One region of the Agrobacterium larrymoorei genome, then DNA from elsewhere that is predicted to be linked to it. Evidence: predicted binding sites of a transcription regulator. Region 1 holds the regulator's gene; each other region holds the start of a gene.
The links. Region 1 encodes LexA, which represses DNA repair genes until DNA is damaged. Its sites were predicted from a motif close to TGTTCNNNNTGTGTTCNG; they were not measured.
Positions count from the first base shown of each region.

Region 1 (5,427 bases):
GGCCGCCGACGTAGCGGTAAAGCGGCAGGCCTGTCGTTTCGGCAGCAGCCTTGGCAACAGCGAGCGAAACGCCGAGAATGGCGTTCGCGCCGAGGCGAGACTTGTTCGGCGTACCATCGAGCGCGATCAGCGTCTGGTCGATATGGATTTGGCTTTCGGCATCGAAACCGCCGAGCGCATCGAAGATTTCCGTGTTGACGGCTTCAACGGCCTTTTCAACGCCCTTACCGAGATAGCGCTTGCCGCCATCGCGCAGCTCGACTGCCTCGTGGGCACCGGTGGAAGCGCCCGATGGAACGGCGGCGCGGCCGAAGGAACCGTCTTCGAGGTACACGTCCACTTCAACGGTGGGGTTGCCGCGGCTGTCGAGGATTTCGCGTGCGATGATATCGGTAATGGCTGTCATGGTCTCTCCCTTGGGACTGGAACAGATGGTTTCAGTCGCTTGTCTTAGAGCGCATCGGCAAGGCTGTGAAGCCGTTTTCAGCGAAGATGCGCAGTAGAACGATACTTAACGACGACTCGGATGTAATTGCCTTTTCGCTGTAGACGAAGCGTAAGAAATTACAATGACGACGCCCCATGCGAGGCGTCCGCCACCTTATAAAAATCGATTAGGACGAAATCAGGCCGCCTTGGAAATCGCATCGAAGGCCAAAAGTTTTTCCAGAAGCTTCGGCATGTCCTTAAGGTGAACCATGTTCGGGCCATCGGAAGGCGCATTGTCGGGATCTTCATGCGTCTCGACGAACAGCCCCGCGATGCCAACTGCAACAGCGGCGCGCGAAAGCGTTTCAACGAACTCACGCTGCCCGCCTGTGGAACCACCCTGCCCACCCGGCTGCTGAACGGAATGCGTTGCATCGAACACCACAGGTGCGCCGAGCGATGCCATGATCGGAAGCGAACGCATGTCGGAAACCAGTGTGTTATAGCCGAAGGAAGCGCCGCGTTCGCATAACAGCACATTCGGGTTGCCGCTTTCATTCAGCTTGGCCAGCACATTCTTCATGTCCCAGGGCGCAAGAAACTGGCCCTTCTTGACGTTGATTACGCGACCAGTCTTGGCGGCAGCAACAAGAAGGTCCGTCTGGCGGCTGAGGAACGCGGGAATCTGGAGAATATCGACCGTCTGCGCAACGACGGCGCACTGTTCTTCGGTGTGGATATCCGTCAAAACAGGAAAGCCGAATTCCTTTTTCAGATCGGCAAAAATCTCCATGGCGTTATCGAGACCGATGCCGCGCTTGCCGGACAGGGATGTCCTGTTGGCCTTATCGAACGAGGACTTGTACACAAGGCCGACGCCGAGCTTCGCGCAAAGCTCTTTCAACGTTCCCGCAATCATGAAGGCATGATCCCGGCTCTCCATCTGGCAAGGCCCGGCAATCAGCGAAAAGCGCTCGGTATTGCAAAACGATACGGCGCCCGCACCTTCACCGGCCACCACTTTAAGATTGTTCTTCGCAGTCATCGTCTTCCTCACAATTCCAGAGTAGCGCCCGTTTTTAAGAGCATCCGGCGAGGCCGGTTCGTTGTGCGCACGCCATATCAGCAAGGGCCTTCGGTGTCATCAGCCAATGCGCCTGGTTGCTTTTCACGAAGAAAATTTCACAACCTGAGACTTAGCGAAATTTTAAGGGATTGCAGAACACATATGGAACATATAGTGTTCGTTCTGTATTTGTTTCGCGAATCTTCGCCACACAGTCCAAGGGTGTTTCTTCATGCTCACGCGCAAACAGCAGGAACTGCTTCTCTTCATTCATGAGCGAATGAAGGAATCCGGCGTGCCTCCATCTTTCGATGAGATGAAGGATGCACTCGACCTGGCTTCAAAATCCGGCATCCACCGGCTGATCACTGCTTTGGAAGAACGCGGTTTCATCCGCCGGCTTCCCAATCGCGCCAGAGCGCTGGAAGTCATCAAGCTGCCGGAGGCTTATACGCCTCCTTCGCAGAAACCCCAGCGCGGCTTTTCGCCAAGCGTTATCGAAGGCAGTCTCGGCAAGCCGAAAGCGCCAGAGCCAGCGCCTGCGCCCAAACCCGCAAATGATGCGCTTTCCGGTGCCGTAACAGTTCCCGTCATGGGCCGGATTGCCGCAGGTGTGCCGATTTCCGCAATTCAGAACAATACGCATGACGTTGCCGTACCGATGGACATGCTAGGCAGCGGCGAGCATTACGCCCTCGAGGTCAAGGGTGACTCGATGATCGAGGCAGGGATTTTCGACGGCGACACCGTCATTATCCGCAATGGCAGCACCGCAAGCCCCGGTGATATTATCGTTGCGCTCGTGGATGACGAAGAAGCAACCCTCAAGCGCTTCCGCCGCAAAGGCGCGTCGATCGCTCTCGAGGCGGCCAACCCGGCTTACGAAACCAGAATTTTCGGACCTGACCGGGTGAAGATTCAGGGCAAGCTGGTTGGTCTCATCCGGCGCTATCATTGAGTTGAGGCGCGACAGGCTTGTGCTTGGAACATCTAACTGAAGGTGCGTAGTTGCTTCTTCAGTAAGCCCTATATTCCGGCGACGCTGTGAGATATTTCCGGGCGTGGTGGTTGTGCGTTCTTCACGGCGCTGGAAAGACCGGACACATTGGTTACAGATGTTCGGAGATTCCTGAGAGTGCGTTTTAGCTTTCGAGGGCGATCTGCGACATACTTGGCACCAAAGAATTCGCCGTTGAGATTGGCGCAGTGTTGATGGAACGAATGGTAAGAGGGTCGCTTCCAGAGCGCTTGGTACCAGCCAAATATTGTCCTCGAAGCTCATCTGCTTGTTAGCGAGTCGAGAAGGGGTGCAGAAAGTTTTGGTGAAGCGCCGAGCATGATTGATAAAATCAGCCCGAGCGACGTATCGTTAGTTAAGTGCATCGCGCCCCGCTGGGACGCGCCTTCTTTCAGCGCCCCTGCTCTTCCCGGCTTTCTGCTTCACGATTCCGGTCATATTGCTTCATCATCGGAAAATCCGGCAACCACGCCTCGCGACGGATTGTCCATAACTCATATGTCGGTTCGAACTGATTGGTGGAATCGAAAGAGCCAATATTGAGTTCGATTTCATCATCGCTTTTGCCGAAAACGGGAGAGCCGCAATTCTGGCAAAAGAAGCGTCCGTTATAGCTGCCAGTTTCGCCTTCGATCCGTACCGCGTCTTCCGGAAAAATCGCCGATGCGTGAAAGAGTGCGCCGTGATGTTTGCGGCAATCCATGCAATGGCAGATTCCAACACGATATGGTTCGCCCGATACGGAGAATTTTACTTTGCCGCAGAAGCAGCCTCCGGTTCTGGTTTCCATGCGTGGTCCTCCTTGTTCGGTTACACAGCCAAACCAAACAATTTTCAGGCAAAGAGGTTCGATAATTAATTTAGCCTGACCAGGCCTATGGGTCTTGCTGACAAGAAAACTCAATCATCAAATAGTTTGAAGACACTCATCGCTAAAGACGCCTGTATTGCCTGTCGCTGGTGCGTTACGAAGCTCAAGACATGCTATCTGTAATCGATACTAGAGGGGTCCCGCGATGTACGATCTTTATATAGCCAACAAGAACTATTCGTCATGGTCGCTTCGGCCCTGGGCGCTGATGCAGACCTTGAATATTCCATTCAACGAAAAGCTGGCTCCCTTCAACGATCCCGACCCTAAGAACGACTTCACTTGGTTCTCGCCCACCGGCAAAGTTCCGTGCCTGATCGATGGCGACGTTACGGTTTGGGACACGCTGGCCATTGCTGAATATCTTGCCGAAAGCCACGAAGGCGTTTGGGCGCAGGATAAGACGGCGCGCGCGTGGTCGCGGTCCGTTACCGCGGAGATGCATTCCGGCTTTCAATCTCTGCGCAACCTGCATCCCATGAGCGTCGGCTTGCGCATTCGCCCGCACGCACCCTCGCCGTCCCTTAGCAGTGATATCGCCCGTATCGACGCCTTGTGGCAGCAGGGCCTGCAAACCTTCGGCGGCCCGTTTCTGGCGGGAGAGCGTTTTACCGCTGTAGACGCATTCTTTTGCCCGGTTGCCTTCCGCTTCAGGACTTACGGAACCAGCCTGTCGCCCGCTTCCGAAGCATACAAAAACCGGCTTCTGAACCTGTCCGCAATGCGGGAGTGGGAAAAAGCAGCGCTGCTGGAACCATGGCGAGACCCCGAACATGAGCAGGAAGCCGCATCGACCGGCGAAATCATCGAGGACTTCCGCATCGGATCTTGATCAGCCGCCTGCCGCCAGCATATTTTCGATGTGCGGCGGCAGAGAATTATCGAAACTCTTGGCGCGCCAATCATAGCTGCGATGCAGAGACCAAGGTCTGCCAGCACCATCCATCGCCGCCCTCGCACGTCCAACTGGAGAAACGTTCGCGTTGAGCCAAAGCTCGAGCGAACCTGTGCGGCGCAGCGTGTTGTTGGTAATCAAGATCGCGCCTGATTTACACTGCGAAAAAGGCACGAAGCGCGAGCTGACGACAATGTCCGCCACATCACAGGCCGTGCCAGCGAGAGCGCTATTGGACAGAACGGCAATTTTCACGCCGCTTCCATGCCTGGCTGCGCACCAGGCATTCTTCTGGCAGGTAAAGATATTGTCCTTTTCAAAAGCTGAAAGCATCTGGCGACGAGCCTCCTGGCGCTGCCTGTCCGTCAATGCATAGGACCGCTGCGTTGACATGGTCTGCTCCCCGTTATCATCAGGCTTATCCCGCGTGATTGGTGGAACATGCCGCTCCGGCAGAGGCAGCGCCCTCTCCCACTGCTCGTAGACAAAGCCCGTCGCGCGCGACTTGGTGGTTGCAACGGCATCCGCCGTCACCAGCGCCACAAGTGCGCCGTCCTCGAAAATCAGCAAATCCGGCTTGGGGCGTAGCTGTTCGGTAAACACCATCGCAAGGCCCACAAGAATAAGCGGCACTCCCAAGAGCGCGAGCCTGCTTCGCAGCAAAGTCAACAACAGAAATCCCGCTGTGGAGATGGCCAAAAACCACTGGCTCTGCCGCCCAATCGTGGCATCGCCGCCCCAGGCGGCAACGGTTTTGGCAATATCGATCACCAGCGCCATGCCATATCCCATCACCTTCAGAAATGGTGCATCGAGACCGAACGGCATCAGCAGCATGGCAATAAGTGCGAACGGCATGACAATGATCGACATGACCGGTGTTGCCGCCAGATTTGCCGCCAGCCCATAGCTGGTGACGCGGTGGAAATGTTCGACAGAATAGATCGTTGTCGAGATACCGCCGATCAGCGAAGTGATGACGATACCACCAATAATCGTCCCGGTTTTGGACGCCGCCACCAGCCACAAAGGCGGGCGCGAGATGAACAGTCGCTCCCGGTTACCGCGCCATCTCGTCCAGAAAGCAAAGCCGGATACGAGCGCAAGTGTCGCCGCAAACGACATCTGGAAGCTCGGCCCCATCACCT
Region 1 is NZ_CP039691.1:1,780,244-1,785,670, forward strand. Features, by position in the region: gene eno (phosphopyruvate hydratase) at 1-406, opposite strand, end outside; gene kdsA (3-deoxy-8-phosphooctulonate synthase) at 626-1,474, opposite strand; gene lexA (transcriptional repressor LexA) at 1,728-2,453, shown strand; gene CFBP5473_RS08500 (GFA family protein) at 2,905-3,303, opposite strand; gene CFBP5473_RS08505 (glutathione S-transferase family protein) at 3,530-4,216, shown strand; gene CFBP5473_RS08510 (ComEC/Rec2 family competence protein) at 4,217-5,427, opposite strand, start outside.

Region 2 (5,427 bases), on a different replicon from region 1:
GTCGAAATTGCGCGCAATGGAGAAGAGGCGCTGCAAAAGCTAACTCTCTCGTTGGAACAGCCAGACGCGAAGATTGATCTGGTGCTGATGGACGTGATGATGCCAGTCATGGACGGACTTACCGCAACGCGTCACATCCGTGCAAATGTTCAGTTCAAAAAGCTGCCCGTGATAACGCTTACGGCCAAAGCAATGCCAGACGACCAAAAGCGATGCATCGAGGCTGGTGCCAATGATTATATGGCAAAACCCTTGGACGTTGAAAAACTCTTATCGCTGGTCCGAGTTTGGATGCCAAAATGATTGAGACTTACGAACGGGTAGAAGATATCGAAATTCGGCTTTTGCTTGAGGCGCTCTATCATAGATATCACTATGATTTCCGAGCGTACTCAATGTCATCGATTAAGCGACGGCTTCGCCAAGCGCGCGAGCAGCTTGGATTTGCTACCATAACCGCAATGCAGGAGAGCATTCTCCACGATGCAGATATGCTACCCAAAATGCTTCGGTACCTCACGGTACAGGTCAGCGAAATGTTTCGGGACCCGACCTATTTTCACGCGATCAGAGAAAAGGTTGTCCCCCACTTGCTGACGTATCCTTCTCTGAAGGTATGGATCGCGGGTTGCAGTACGGGTGAGGAACTCTATTCGTTTGTCATCCTATTTCGCGAGGAAGGCCTTGAGGACCGAACGATCTTTTACGCGACCGACATCAATCCGGAAGCACTTGCCCAGGCTGAGGCCGGCATCTACGACTTAGAGCGAGTGCGGCTATTTACGGAAAATCATCGCCTTGCCGGCGGCAGAAGCTCACTGTCGGACTATTACCACACGGCCTACAACCGCTGTGTCCTCAACAAAAGCCTCCGGCGCAATGTTGTTTTCTCAGACCATAGTCTCGTCACCGACCAGGTCTTCAGCGAGATGCAGTTGGTCTCCTGCCGAAACGTCATGATCTATTTTAACAGAGATCTTCAAGATAGGGCGATCGGGCTATTCAAAGAGGCGCTACCGCGCAACGGTTTTCTGGGCCTTGGGGCCAAAGAGACGCTCAGATTTTCTCAGCATGAAGAGGGTTTCCGTGATTTCGTACGAGAGGAAAAGATCTATCAAAGGGCAGACCCGTGAGAGCCAAGGAATACAAAGCCGTCATCATCGGTGCGTCGGCGGGTGCGCTTGAGGCGCTGTCTTTAATATTGCCGGCTCTTGAACGTGACTTCGATATGCCTGTGTTTGTAATAGTCCACGTTCCACCGGGCAAGCGCAGCGTTTTGGCGGAGATTTTCGCCGCGAAATGCCGTCTTCAAGCTATGGAACCGGAGGACAAAGAGCCCATTAAATCAGGGGTTATTTATTTCGCTCCGCCAAATTACCATATGCTGATAGAAGACGAAAATGCCATTGCCCTCTCAAGCGATGACGAGGTGCTTTTTTCCCGACCATCCATCGATGTTTCGTTCGAAAGCGCTGCCGATGTGTGGGGAGATCAACTTATTGGGGTGATATTGACTGGGGCTAACCATGACGGCGCGAAGGGACTTTCTGCGGTTGCAAAGGCAGGTGGAATGACGATTGTTCAGGATCCAAAAAGTGCGTACGCGGCTGCCATGCCCGAAGCTGCAATAAAGGCCTGTCCTCATGCCCTGGTCGTTCCTCTTGATCAAATCGCATCACACCTCTCGAGTATCGCGTCATGAGTTCTCCGGTTAAATTTCTGCTTGTTGACGATCTGCCGGAAAATCTTCTTTCCCTCGAGGCCTTGCTACGGCGCGACGATCTCACCCTCCTAAAAGCTAAATCAGGCGACGAGGCGTTGGAGCTACTCCTCGAGCATGATGTTGCACTGGCTTTGCTTGATGTGCAAATGCCAGGCTTGGACGGTTTCGAATTGGCCGAACTAATGCGCGGGAATGAGCGCACGCGACGAATACCGATTATTTTCGTGACCGCGGGCGCACACAGCGAAACCAGGAGGTTCCAAGGATACGAGGCCGGCGCCGTCGACTACATACAAAAGCCGATCGAAGCTGATATTCTTAGAAGCAAAACGGATGTTTTTTTTGAAATCTATCGCCAGCGTCAAACCATCTCTGAGCAACGCGATATATTACAGTCCCAAGCAAACGTACTTCAAATCGCCGATCGCCGGAAAGATGAGTTTCTCGCAGTGCTGGCACACGAACTACGCAATCCTCTCGCTGCCCTTAAAGGCGGTCTTAAACTTCTTTCTCGCCGACCCGAGGGTGAACAAAAGGAAAAAGTGGCCGGATTGATGGAAGATCAAATCACCCATCTGGTGCGCTTGGTCGATGATTTGATGGACGTTTCGCGCATAACCCAGGGAAAAATAGAGTTACAGAGAACTCGCTTTGATCTACGGAAGGCGCTCGAGGCCGCGGTCAGAATGGCTGCGCCAAATATAGAAGCGAAACACCATATTATTCAAACGAGATTTCCTGAAACGCCTGTGATGGTGTTTGCAGATGATTTCCGCATAACGCAATGCGCGGTGAACCTCATCAACAATGCCGCCAAATATACATTGGATGGCGGCAACATCGAGGTGGGCATCACGGTGCAAAGTCGGGACGTTGCAATTTGGGTCACCGACGACGGGCTTGGGCTCAGCCCAGGCGAAGTGGAAAGGATTTTCGAGATGTTTGCGCAGATCGATAGCCATCTTCAGCACTCACGCGGCGGTCTCGGAATAGGCCTAGCCTTGGTGAAACAGCTGGTAGAATTGCATGGAGGAAGTGTCTCCGCGGCTAGTCCTGGAATTGGGAAAGGTACAACATTTACGATTGCGTTTCCGGTCGATTAGGCTGCATCGCTCTGTCTTTGTCGGCGTATTCTTTCGCCAGTGACGAGGTTAGTAGGGGCAGCGAAAGACCTGGTTGATTTTTGATATTTGGCCTGGTCTAGCAGCCTCCGATTTGAGGCTGCGGTTCTGCGGTAACACTTGTGGCTTGATGGGTGTAGCTTGTCATCGTTGCACCACGACACATATGACGTTTCCCGATCTAAAGCGTTTCCCCGGAAAAGTACATGTTGGAAAGGCAATAGCTAAACGACCTCGTTGCTCAAAGTCTACGACGCCTCTTCAGATCCAAATGACTAGAAGCCACAGCGCGCTCGTTACGTTCGATCCGGTCTAACGCGATAAATAGTGTCCCAGTATTGCAGTCTCACGAACATCACACATCGAACACATTTTTGTTCCCTTTACGTTCCGCAGCTCATTTGAGCGCGAAACCACTGCTGCTGCATACGGAACGGAAATGATCGACCAATCGACTTTGAAAATTCTGTCGGAAGCTTCCGGCGACCACGGTGAGAATTGGCTGGCCGGCAATAAGGCTCAAATTGGTCGCGCGCGGGCCAACCTGATCGAATTCACATCGCAGCTGATTGCAAGGGCCGGTTTGATAGACCCTCGTGTAGCGAAAGTGAACATCGACCCGAGAAAGTGTTTGGCCAGAGCGCCGATCTCGAGCGGGATAGGGTTGATCGCTATGCGCGTTTCGCTATCAAAGAACGCTGCTGCAAGCTACTTTATGCAGATTTCGCCCAGCTGTTCTTACAGCGGAGGCGGCGCATTATTACTTCCACCTCGCCTTGCACATATTTTGAGGCAAACGATCGCGAGCCACACCGGAAAATGGCGCACTATCGTTGAAGGACCGCTATTTCAGAAATACTTCCCGAACGGTCTGACCGACGGTCATGACATCAGTGGCAACGGGTTTGTGAAAAACCACGATGCGCTCGATTTCTTCAACCTCAAGAACTTTGGCGCATGTCACAACATTTCAGACGAGCTGTTGATGTCGCCCAGTCTGATAGACGAGACTGTCAAATCGTTTGTAGCCGCTCGTGCCCTGATTGACTACATTAACCGCGCTACCACAAGGGTCCCTGAGACTTAATCACCTCACGGCTCTTCCAGTCAGGCTTATCAACGTAGATCCGGTGGTCCGCGATTAGCCCTGCGGTTTCGGGGTCCTTGCTCCCTTTCGTGAAACCGGGCTCGCGGAAGTCGCGCGCCATTAGAATTTCCCATAACTGGCGGAACCCATCTCGCTGAAGATTTGCTGGAGGTAAAGCGCTGAACGTTGAAACTCTGCGTCAAGAAAGGTGTTGCTAAGGCTGGACCCGCGGTTGGCCGACTTCATTGAGCCTCTATCATCGATTGGGTGCGCGATGACCTGTGCAAAAATTTTATGTCGGGCGGCGGAAGACGCCTCGTGCTTCCGTTTAAACAACGAGGAGCTACAAGACAGAGACAGATGTTTGTCCGATGGTGAGTGCACATCAGCACCCAACACGTCGACGGGCGTGCGGCAGCCAGGACGAACATCACCTTCCAGATCTCGACCCGCCGCCTATCTGAGCATTGATTGCCAGCTATTCGAGGTCGGCGTCGATGCGCTCGATCAACCCCTCGCAGGTTAACTTTATATCGAGCCGTCCAACCTCATGACCGAAGTCACCTGTGAAATCGACACGAAGGCGCGCGCTGCGTGGGCCGAACGCCTCCACCGTCAGGAGACGTGTCACGGTCTGATATCCCACGAAGAACCGCTCGACGTAGTCGCGGATGCCATCGTGCCCGTCGAAACGTTCTCCGGTGGACGGATCATCGATCACCGCGTCCGGAGTGAACAAAGCCGACACCGCGTCGGTATCGAAAGCGTTCGTCGCATTGATCAGACGTGCGGCCACGGCGTGGAAGTCAGCCTGTCCCTCCTTGATCGTCACCTTTCGTGCTGCCAGCTCTTGAAGACGAACTCCAAGGTGTAGCCATCAAGATCGCGGACCTGTGCCGCGAAGTAGCGCGGGTCATAGTGAAGCTGCGGTCCGGGCGCATGGATCGACGTAGCGCCCGCGGCAGTCGCCGCGTCATAGGCGGCGGCAACCGCCGCTTCTGAGTTCGCGACAAAGCCGACATGAACCGCCCCAGGCGAGGGCGCGCCTTGCCGCAGCCAAAAGAACATCCGTCCGCTTGCACCGAAGCCTTTAAGGTCGGGATGGCCGACGGGGCCGTCCTTTCCATCGTAGTCGTGTCGCTGGGTGATCCCGAGGGGCCTAAGTGTTCTGCTGTAGAACTCGATGGAGCGTTCCGTTTCCAGAACCGTCAGAAAGATATGATCAAGCATCGCTGTTCGCCTTCAGATCACATAGCCGCCGGAAACTTCGATGTCCTGTGCGTTGATCCAGCGGTTCTCGTCAGCCAGGAGACTGGCGACCACACTTCCAACCTCATCGGGCTCGCCGACGCCTCCCAGCGACGCCATAGGCGCAAGCTTCGATTCGAATTCCTCGTTCAACCCGCCACCGAGTTCTGTTCGGATCGGCCCTGGAGAAACGGAGTTTGACCGGATCTGTCGTCCACCGAGTTCCTTGGCCAGGTATCGGGTCATTA
Region 2 is NZ_CP039692.1:38,935-44,361, reverse strand. Features, by position in the region: gene CFBP5473_RS14600 (response regulator) at 1-303, shown strand, start outside; gene CFBP5473_RS14595 (CheR family methyltransferase) at 300-1,133, shown strand; gene CFBP5473_RS14590 (chemotaxis protein CheB) at 1,130-1,702, shown strand; gene CFBP5473_RS14585 (hybrid sensor histidine kinase/response regulator) at 1,699-2,826, shown strand; gene CFBP5473_RS14580 (DUF2461 family protein) at 3,284-3,931, shown strand; gene CFBP5473_RS14575 (YybH family protein) at 4,410-4,763, opposite strand; gene CFBP5473_RS14570 (VOC family protein) at 4,760-5,161, opposite strand; gene CFBP5473_RS14565 (SDR family NAD(P)-dependent oxidoreductase) at 5,174-5,427, opposite strand, start outside.
Region 2: a site for LexA is predicted at 3,220-3,237, ahead of CFBP5473_RS14580 (DUF2461 family protein). Genes of this name have one in related genera too.

Region 3 (5,427 bases), 710 kb from region 1:
CCAGAAAATTAAAGCCTGACGCAATTATGTCGTGGGCACCGCGGGCCAGTGAGCTGATGCCCAATTACAAAGGCTGCATCAAGCTATCTCGCCTCGGGGATTACCCGACCAAGCTGGATTACTTCAAGAACACGGATATCCTCGTTTGTAATACTCCCGGAATTGCGGAGCATGTGAAGGCGATTGGCTGGACGCGTGGAGTTGAGGTCGTTTCCAACTTCACCAATACGGAAAGGGTGGCGCCAGTGTCGCGGGCGTCTCTTGATACGCCGGAGGATGCGCCGGTGGTGATGTCCATGGGGCGCTTCGTTCGGCGCAAGGGTTTTCATGATCTGATCGACGCGGTTGCGGCACTGCCGGGTGTTTATCTGTGGATTGCCGGAGACGGCGAGGAGCGGGAAAACCTTGAGGCGCAGGTGGATGCGCGCGGTATGCGCGACAGGATGCGGTTTCTTGGCTGGCAGGATGATACGCGCGCTTATGTTTCGGCAGCGGATATTTTCGTGATGCCATCCAGCCACGAGCCACTGGGCAATGTCATTCTGGAAGCCTGGGCGCAGCGCAAGCCAGTCATCTCATCCAAATCCGAGGGGCCGCTTTGGTTCATGAAGGATGCAGAAGACGGGTTGCTGGTCGATATTGGCGATGTCGAGGGTTACACCAATGCCATCCGGCGTTTGCTGGATGATGCCGCGCTTGCCGAGAAAGTTGCCGCTGGCGGCAACGCTACCCTGATGGGGCAGTTTTCTGAGGAAGCGGTCGTATCCAGCTATCTGGAGCTTTTCAGCCGGAAGCCCTGACGGCGCTATAGACGCGCTCCAGCGCCTCTGCTTCACCTTCGATGGTAAAGTGCTGCGCGGCATGGGTCTGAGCGCCAGGCGCGGCCTGGGCTAATTTGTTGAGGTTGTCCATCCATCCTGCCGCTGCGCTCGTCATTGCCGTGAGATCGTCTCGGGGAATTACTTCGCCTGTCTGATCGGCGACGACAAGTTCCGGGAATGCTCCAACATCCGTTGCGATGACCGGCACGCCTGTCGCCATGGCTTCCAGCGGTGTCAGGCCGAAGCCTTCCCAGCGCTGGGGGGCGATGAAGAGATCGAGGGCGCGGTACCATTCGTTGATGTTGGTATGCTCGCCAACGAAGAGGATGCGCTCCGAGAGGCCGGCAGCGCGGACTTTTTCCTTCAGCCCGTTTTCGAATTCCACATGTGGGCCGGTTGCGCGGCCAGCCACGATGGCCGACCATTGCGGGCGTGATGGCAGGACGGCGATCATCGTGTCCACGAAAAGGTCCGTACCCTTCTGGTGGCGCACGCGGCCGAAACAGCCGAGGAAGCTCTGTTCGCTGTTCAGGCCAAGTGCGGCTTTTGCCGCCGATTTATCGGCAGGCGGAGAGAAGCGATCGGTGTCGATCCCATGCATAACGACAGTACTTGGGCACTCAAGATAGGATGCCGTCTTGTTGCTCGTGGCGATGACAGCGTCCATCTTCGAAATCAGGAATTTCGTCCAGCCGGAATGCTTGCGCTGTGAGGCGGAGGTGAAGACGATTTTCAGCTTCATCCGCAAAATGTCGCGCAGGATGATAGCGGGCAGCATCTCGATATTTCGCCGCGCGTGCCAGACGCGCGGCTTACCCTCAGGACCGTTCTGCCAAAGCCGCCAAAGATCGCGAAAGCGAACGTAAGGCAGGCTTTGAGGCAGGCCGGGGCCGATTACGGCGACCTTTTGCCCGAGCCGATTCTGGACCGGCACGAGCTGAATGATCGTGGACGTGACACCGGAAAGCCTGCGCTTGAAATTCGGCGCAAGCACCCGGACGTCTCTCAAATCGACATGGGGCAAGTCTGAGGTCTCGAAAGAGGAGAGGGCTTTGCTCAGTTCCAGTTAACGGAGAGAATCTCGTAACCGCGGGCACCGCCCGGCGCATTCACTTCGATGCTGTCGCCAACTTCCTTGCCGATCAGGGCGCGCGCAATGGGGGACGAGATGGAAATGCGGCCTTCCTTCACATCGGCTTCCTGGTCGCCGACGATCTGGTAAGTCTTCTCTTCATCGGTGTCTTCATCGACCAGCTTGACGGTTGCGCCGAACTTGATCTTGGAACCGGACATCTTGGAAAGGTCGATGACTTCCGCGCGCGCCGTCAAATCCTCGAGCTCGCCGATGCGGCCTTCATTGTGGCTCTGCGCTTCTTTAGCGGCGTGGTATTCGGCATTTTCGGAAAGGTCGCCATGGGCGCGCGCTTCGGCAATTGCCTCGATGATGCGCGGACGCTCTTCCTGCTGGCGCCAGCGGAGTTCTTCCTGCAACTTGACGAAACCGCCATGAGTCATCGGTACTTTTTCTACCATCTTTTTATTCCTTCACATTCGCACCGCGGTAGTCGCAGACACAAAAAGAAACAGGTTCCGGAGCGAAACTTCGGAACCATGTCAAAATCACAATTGAGCCGACTATATCAGAAGACCGTCGTGAAATGCCAGAAAATTAAAATCGCCAATAAAATTGTGCATTTTCAACACCCTCTCTGTCCCATTTGACTTTCGTCTTCGGAACATATAGAGAACATATCTATGAAGAAGTCAATCAAGGAACGGCTGGCCATTCTTTCCGATGCGGCGAAGTATGATGCTTCGTGCGCTTCGAGCGGGACTGCGAAACGAAACTCGTCAGCCAGCGGCGGGCTGGGCTCGACGGAAGGGTCGGGCATCTGTCACGCCTATGCGCCAGATGGGCGCTGCATCTCTCTGTTGAAGATTCTGCTGACCAATTTTTGCATTTATGACTGCGCCTATTGCATCAATCGCTCGTCCAGCAATGTGGAGCGGGCCCGCTTCACGGTGGAGGAGGTGGTGTGGCTGACGCTGGAATTCTATCGGCGAAATTACATCGAAGGACTTTTCCTGTCGTCCGGTATCATTCGTTCGTCGGACCATACGATGGAAGAGCTGGTCCGCGTGGCGCGGGAGTTGCGGGTCACACACGGTTTTCGCGGCTACATTCATTTGAAATCGATTCCCGAGGCTTCTGCGCATCTAATCGAGGAAGCGGGGCTCTATGCGGACCGCCTGTCGATCAATATCGAATTGCCGACGGATAGCGGTATCGGCAAATTTGCGCCGGAAAAGCAGCCCGGCAATATTCGCCGTTCCATGGCAGATATTCGCCTGAAGATAGAGGAGGCGGGGGAGCCGACGCTTAAGACCAAGCGGGTGAAGAAGTTTGCGCCTGCCGGGCAAAGCACACAGATGATCGTGGGTGCGGATGGGGCGGATGACGGCACGATCCTTTCGACCAGTGCACGGCTTTATGGCAGCTATGGGCTTCGGCGCGTTTATTATTCGGCATTCAGTCCCATTCCTGATTCGTCTAAAAACCTGCCGCTCATCAAGCCGCCTTTGATGCGCGAACACCGTCTTTATCAGGCAGACTGGCTTTATCGTTTCTATGGTTTCGACATCAATGAAATCACGTCCACGCAGAAGGACGGTATGCTCGATCTGGATATCGATCCGAAGCTTGCATGGGCGCTGGGCAATCGCGCCAAGTTTCCTGTCGATGTGAACAAGGCCGATAAGGAAATGCTGCTGCGCGTGCCGGGCTTTGGCGTGAAAACGGTGAATTCCATTCTGTCCTCACGGCGGTTTCGGCGGCTGAGACTGGAAGATCTGGGACGCTTCGGCGTGTCGCTGAGAAAGGTCAAAGCCTTTGTCCTTGCAGATGGATGGACGCCGGGAAAATTGACGGAGCGACCGGATTTGCGCGCCATGTTTGCGCCGCAGCCGGAACAATTGTCGTTGCTGTAATGTACAGCGTGGAACTGGAGGGCCGGGGGGATTTTGTCGAGTGGCGCAACGCCGCGCGCTCCCTGCTTATGGCCGATATCGATCCGCGCGACGTGGACTGGCGCCTGGAGAGTGAAAGAGGCACCCTTCTGGGATTTGAGGAGAGCCGCTCTATCCCAGCGGGCGATAGCAGCCGGGCTATCAGCGTTCCAGCCGCCTTCTTACCGCTTGCGGAAGCGGTGATTTGCCACAGCGATCCAGCGCGCTTTGCGTTACTGTATCGGTTGTTGTGGCGATTGCAGAAGGACAGGTCGCTTTTGCAAATCAAGGCCGACCCGAACGTCCTGACTGCGCGCCATTTGGAAAAATCGGTGCGACGCGACAGCCATAAAATGACGGCCTTCGTTCGCTTCAAGGAAGTGGAAGGTGAAGGGCCAGCGGCGCGGCGCTGTTTTATCGCCTGGTTCGAGCCGGATCATTTCATCGTGGAGCGAAAAGCGCCGTTTTTTCAGCGACGGTTCACAGATATGGATTGGCTGATTGCCACCCCCAAGGGCTCTGCGCGCTGGGATGGAAAGACGCTGGAAACCTCGCGCGAAGCAGCCGAAAAACCTGATCTTACCGACGAGACGGATGAGTTGTGGCGCACCTATTACGCTAATATCTTCAACCCGGCACGGCTGAAAATAAAGGCGATGACGGCGGAGATGCCGAAGAAATACTGGAAGAATTTGCCGGAGGCCGGGCTTATCCCTGAACTTATTCTGGGTGCGGAAGCACGCGTGCTGGAAATGGGCGCAAAGGCAGCGACAGAGCCGCAGCTTTTTCATCATCGTCTTCAGGCGGCGGCATCCGCCAAGCCGGAAGAGTTGTTACCAGATGCGGATACGCTGGCAGGTCTCAAGCGCGAAGCGCAAAGTTGTGAGCTTTGTCCGTTGCATTGCAAGGCGACTCAGACGGTATTCGGCGAAGGTTTGAGCGATGCTGAGATCATGATCGTTGGTGAGCAGCCGGGGGATCATGAGGATCTGGCTGGGCGTCCGTTCGTCGGTCCTGCGGGCAGGGTGTTCGATCAAGTGCTGGCGGAAACGGAGATCGATAGAAAATCGCTTTATGTGACCAATGCGGTCAAGCACTTCAAATATGAAGCACGCGGCAAGAAGCGCATACACCAGCGCCCGGATGCTGGTGAGGTGGAGCGTTGCCGGTGGTGGCTGACGCGGGAAATAGAGCTCGTTCAGCCAAAGCTGATCGTGGCCATGGGGGCAACGGCGGTCTATTCACTGACCGGAATGAAGGAGAAGATTTCCGATCTCCGCGGGCGGCCCATGCCCATGTCAGAGGGCCGCATGCTCTTCGTCACCGTTCATCCTTCCTATCTACTGCGCATTCCTGATGAGTCTCAAAAATCCTATGAGTTCGCACGCTTCAGGGATGACATGAAGCTGATGAAGGAGATCGCCGCAAACCTGTAGCGTAGGCGTCTTGCTGAGCGCTCTGCTCAGTGATTCTCTTGAAAGAGCACGTCGTGCGGTCGCAGATGCGTTGTTTTCCGTTCCACCAAAGAGCGGGATGACGCAAAAATCGCATTCCTTCAGGACGTGCAAGCAAAAGCAAATACTCTTTTTACGATATTTTA
Region 3 is NZ_CP039691.1:1,068,413-1,073,839, forward strand. Features, by position in the region: gene CFBP5473_RS05055 (glycosyltransferase) at 1-800, shown strand, start outside; gene CFBP5473_RS05060 (glycosyltransferase family 4 protein) at 784-1,845, opposite strand; gene greA (transcription elongation factor GreA) at 1,878-2,354, opposite strand; gene CFBP5473_RS05070 (putative DNA modification/repair radical SAM protein) at 2,577-3,809, shown strand; gene CFBP5473_RS05075 (UdgX family uracil-DNA binding protein) at 3,809-5,263, shown strand.
Region 3: a site for LexA is predicted at 2,554-2,571, ahead of CFBP5473_RS05070 (putative DNA modification/repair radical SAM protein). Genes of this name have one in related genera too.

Region 4 (5,427 bases), 1.1 Mb from region 1:
CATCGGTCGTCATTGCCCCCTCGCCTGCCATTTTCAACGTGCCGGCAAAGGAGCGTATCTGATTGTGCAAGAAGCTCTGCGCAGTGGCGCGGATTTCGATCAGATCGCCATTTCGCGTCACATCCAGCCGGTCGAGTGTTCTGACCGGGCTGTTGGCCTGACAGTGAACCGAGCGAAACGTCGTGAAATCATGCCTGCCGACCAGCGTCTGTGCGGCAGCATGCATCGCCTCGTGATCCAGATCCTTCGCCACCCACCACGCGCGCTTATGCTCCAGCGCCAGCCGTGATCTGCGGGAGATGATGCGATAGAGATAATGGCGGCGGATGGCGGAAAAGCGGGCGTCGAAATCCTCGGTCACCGCCTCCACATCCAGAACCGACACGGCCTCATTGGCCATAGCAAGATGGGCGTTCAGCGCGTTGCGCAGCTTATAGGGCTGCCAGTCCCGCGAAAGATCGACATGCACGACCTGCCCTCTGGCATGGACGCCGGAATCTGTGCGGCCCGCGCCGCGAATGCTGACGGTTTCCGTCGTCAATGAGAGAATGGCGGCTTCCAAAGCCCCCTGCACCGAGGGGCCGACGGCCTGCCGCTGCCAGCCGAAATAGGGCGTGCCATCATATTCGACGGTCATGCGGAAGCGTGGCATCAGCCAAGCCTCGTTCCGGCAGACACCGGAGTTCCACGCAGAAAATCCGCAGCCAGCATGGGCTTGCCGCCCGCTTTTTGCAGCTTTACGAGGCGTACTGCACCACTGCCGCAGGCAATGGTCAGGTGGTCGTCGAGTGCGGCACCCGCCTCACCCATGCCTTCCGCCAGTTCGCTGGCCAGAACCTTCACGCGTTCCGGCTTGCCGTTGATCTCCATTTCGAACCATGCGCCCGGAAAGGGAGACAGGCCGCGAATGTGATTGTGCACATCCTGCGAGGCTCTGGAAAAATCGATGCGCGTTTCGCCCTTGTCGATCTTGGCGGCATAGAGCACGCCTTCCTCGGCCTGAACCGTCAGCGGCAGCTCATCGCCTTCCAGCTTCTGCATGGCCTCTCGCATCAGCCTCGCACCGGCCAGCATCAGGCTGTCATGCAGTTCGCCAGCCGTCATGTTTTCGCCGATGGCGACACGGGCGGTCAGAGCGACGGGGCCAGTATCCAGACCCTTCTCCATCTTCATCACCATCATGCCCGTTTCGGCATCGCCCGCCATGATGGCGCGCTGGATGGGAGCGGCACCGCGCCAGCGCGGTAGCAGCGAGGCGTGGCCATTATAGCAGCCAAGCCGCGTGCCATTCAAAATCGCTTCCGGCAACAGAAGGCCATAGGCCACGACCACTGCGACATCCGCAGTGAAGGCGGCAAATTGCTGACGGTCTTCGTCCGTCTTGAAGTTCAGAGGCGTTAGAACCGGAAAGCCGAGAAGCTCCGCCGCCTGATGCACGGGGGATTTTTGCAGGTCCAGCCCGCGGCGACCGCCCGGGCGTGGCGGCTGGGTATAGACCGCCGCAATCTCATGGCCCGCTTCGGCAAGCGCGCGCAGGGTGGGCACGGAAAATTCCGGCGTTCCCATGAAAATGATACGAAGAGCCATATCCGCCCCCTGCCCTCAACCATGCCGAACGGGCGAGCCTTGCGGCCAGCCGGATCAGATATTGGCGCGGGCTGCCTTGGTGAATTTCTTGATGACCATGTCCCGCTTCAGGCGCGAAATATGGTCGATGAACAGCACGCCGTTCAGATGGTCGATCTCGTGCTGAAGGCAGGTTGCCAGAAGGCCATCGGCCTCGACGGTCTGCTGTTTGCCGTCGCGGTCGATATAGCCCACCGTCAGCGATGCCGGGCGCTCGACCTCGGCATAGTAATCCGGGATCGAAAGACAGCCTTCCTCATAGGTCGAGACATCGTCCGAAACCTTCAGGATTTCCGGATTGATGAAAACGATCGGCTTCTTTTCCTCGTCCTCGCGCGAAAGGTCGATCACCAGCATGCGGCGCGGAATGCCGACTTGAATGGCGGCAAGGCCGATGCCCGGCGCATCATACATGGTTTCCAGCATGTCGTCGGCGAGACGGGCAATCTCCGAATCCACCGTTTCGATTGGCTTGGATTGCTGACGCAGCAGCGGATCGGGCAAAATGATAAGAGGCTTGATGGTCATGGCTTCCCATAACCCATCTGAATGGCGGAGGAAACGAAAAAATACTCCCGATTTCAACGCTTGAGAGTGTATAGCCGACTCATTTTCGCCTTGAGCATGTTCTTGTTTTGTACGAATCAGAAGAATTCTGTTAGATTGGCTCATGAACATTGATCTCGATGCCCTCGGCAGCACGGCTTTCAGTCTCGGAACAGTCCATATTTCGGTCGGCGCGGTTCTTTTCGTGCTGGCTTTCATTGGGTTGATCATCGTCTTCTTTTTGCTGCGCAAACCGCCAGCGCCCGACCAGTCTCGTGAAGACTTGGCGGAGCTTTTGAAGACACAGGCGGAGCTTCAGGGCCGCATCGCTGCCATGGCCGATACGTTTTCCGCCCGCCAGAACGAGATGAGCCAGACGCTGAACGAACGCCTCGACGGCATGTCGCAACGCCTTGGCACGACGCTGACGGAACAGACGCGCTCCACCCACGAGAACCTCAGCAAGCTGCAAGAGCGGCTGGCCGTCATCGATGCGGCGCAGGGCAATATTCAGGATCTGGCAAAGGACGTAATCGGGCTTCAGGCGATCCTTTCCAACAAGCAGACGCGCGGCGCTTTTGGACAGGCACGCATGGAGGCGCTGATTGCGGATGCACTGCCCAACGGCGCGTACCAGCTGCAACCGACCCTTTCGAATGGTTTCCGGCCCGATTGTACGATCAAGATGCCGAACAATGCGCCGCCATTGGTCATCGACGCGAAGTTTCCTCTGGAGGCGTGGAACGCGCTGAAGGCGGATGAATCGCCGGATGCCAAGCGCGCGGCGACCCAACAGTTTCGTCGCGATATGGAGGTTCATATCCGCGATGTGGCCGAAAAATATCTGATTACCGGCGAAACGCAGGACACCGCCTTCATCTTCGTGCCATCGGAATCCATCTTTGCCGATATTCATCAGCACTTCGAATATCTGGTGCAGCGGGCGCATCGCGCGCGCGTGGTGATCGTGTCGCCCTCCCTCCTCATGCTCTCGGTTCAGGTCATTCAATCGGTGTTGAAGGACCAGCGGATGCGCGAGCAGGCACATCTCATTCAGGGCGAAGTGGCGCTGTTGATGGATGATGTGCGGCGGCTGGATGAGCGGACACGCAAGCTGCAAACCCATTTCGGGCAGGCGCAGAAGGATGTCGATATGATGCTGACCTCCTCCGAAAAAGTGCTGGCGCGCGGCGGCAAGATCGGTAGCCTCGACTTTTCGCCGGTCATGAAGGAAGTTCCGCATTCCGAATCGGAGCATTTGCGGCGCATAGCCGATGCGCGGTCCGGTGCTACCAAGCTTCGCGTGGTGGATGATGAGTAGCTTCTGTTGACGAAAAATCGGTTTCCGATTCCGGTGCCAATGCGGTAGCAATGGCGTCTACCGTTTCAACATTTGCCTTTGGATCGACCTCGCATGATTACTGTTTTCGGCTCCATCAACATGGACCTCGTCGCCACCTCCGAACGCCTGCCAAAGCCCGGCGAGACGGTGACGGGCAAAAGCTTTTCCACCGCAGCAGGCGGCAAGGGCGCCAATCAGGCGCTGGCCGCACGCCGTGCGGGAGCCGAGGTGAAAATGGCGGGCGCGGTTGGTGACGATACATTCGCCGCACCGGCGCTGACGCTGCTGCGCGATGCGCGCGCCGATCTATCGCTGGTCAAGACGGTTGCCGAGCCGACAGGGACAGCCGTGATCCTCATCGGCGAGGGTGGCGAGAACATGATTTCGGTCATCCCGGCTGCAAATGGCACGGTTTCGCCCGAGGACGCTACGCGCGCCGTTTCGCAGATGAGCGAAGGCGACACGCTGATGCTCCAGTTCGAAATTCCGGCAGATGCTATCGAAGCCTCGCTGAAGGCGGCAAAGGCCAAGCGGGTAACGACGATCATCAACACCGCACCTTTGACTGCCGATGCTGCCCGCCTCTCGCGCCTCGCGGATATCGTCATTGCCAATGAGACCGAGTTCGAGCTTCTCATCGGCAAGAACGGTCTGTCATCTGCTGATCGTGAGAAGGAAATCGTAGCGCTTCATGGCGAGACCAGCCAGACGCTGATCGTCACACTCGGAGCCGAAGGCGTTATCGCCATTCGCAATGGCAAGGTGTTCAAGGCGCAAGGGCTGAAGATCGAGCCGGTCGATACGGTTGGTGCAGGCGATACGTTCTGCGGCTATCTGGCGGCAAGTCTGGATGCCGGGCATGATTTCGAAAAGGCTCTGCGCCGGGCTGCCGTGGCCGGTTCGCTGGCATGCACTCGAGAGGGTGCACAGCCTTCGATACCGGTTGCAGCGGATGTGGATGCGAAGGTTTGACTGGTTTGAGCTGATCATTCATCAGCGTTCCGGCGGCGTGTGAGGCTTACCCCCCTCTGCCCTGCCGGGCATCTCCCCCTCAGGTGGGGAGATCGGCGAGACGCACCATCTCACCTCACCGGCAACGTTAGAGACGGGCGAGCGCTAATCACGAATTGATCTCCCCCCCTTGAGGGGGAGATGTCCGGCAGGACAGAGGGGGTGAGCCACGCCTGCTGCTTCGAATATTTTTCCGAGAAGCCCAATAGACCAAAGGCAGCAAGCCTCGCTCTCTTACTGCCCCCCAAACACATTCAACGCCGCATATTGCAACAGCATGATCGTCTTGCCATCGCGAATGGCCCCGGACGCAATCATTGCCAAAGCCTTATCGATCCCGATTTCCAGAACGGCGATATCCTCACCCTCTTCCTCATTGCCGCCGCCTTCAGACGTTCTGTCTCCAGGTTGATATTCGCCGACGAAGAAATGCAGTCTTTCGGTCACTGAACCGGGGCTCATGAAGGCGTCGAAGATCTGGCGGACGTGGCGGACCTTGAAGCCGGTTTCTTCTTCCGTTTCGGCACGGATACGCGCTTCGGGTTCTGCATTGTCGAGCAATCCGGCGGGCGCTTCGATCAACAGGTCATCATGACCGTTGACGAAGGCGGGGTAGCGGAATTGTCTGGTGAGGATGACCGTACGGCGGGTGGGGTCGTAGAGCAGGATCGTTGCGCCATTGCCGCGATCATAGGTCTCGCGCGATTGCTGCTGCCAGCTGCCGTCTTCTCGCAAAAAGGAAAAGGTCGTCTTCTTCAACAGGTACCAGTCGTCTGACAGGACCTTGACGTCTTCGATCTTGATACGGTGTGCGATGCTCATGAAAATTCCCCAGTCGATTCCGTTGTGGTGGACATAGCGGCAATTTCGTGCAATCTCGTGCAGAGTCAAGAAAATTCGTG
Region 4 is NZ_CP039691.1:2,916,009-2,921,435, forward strand. Features, by position in the region: gene truA (tRNA pseudouridine(38-40) synthase TruA) at 1-652, opposite strand, end outside; gene fmt (methionyl-tRNA formyltransferase) at 652-1,587, opposite strand; gene def (peptide deformylase) at 1,642-2,154, opposite strand; gene CFBP5473_RS14115 (DNA recombination protein RmuC) at 2,297-3,493, shown strand; gene CFBP5473_RS14120 (ribokinase) at 3,587-4,486, shown strand; gene CFBP5473_RS14130 (NUDIX domain-containing protein) at 4,760-5,347, opposite strand.
Region 4: a site for LexA is predicted at 2,252-2,269, ahead of CFBP5473_RS14115 (DNA recombination protein RmuC). Genes of this name have one in related genera too.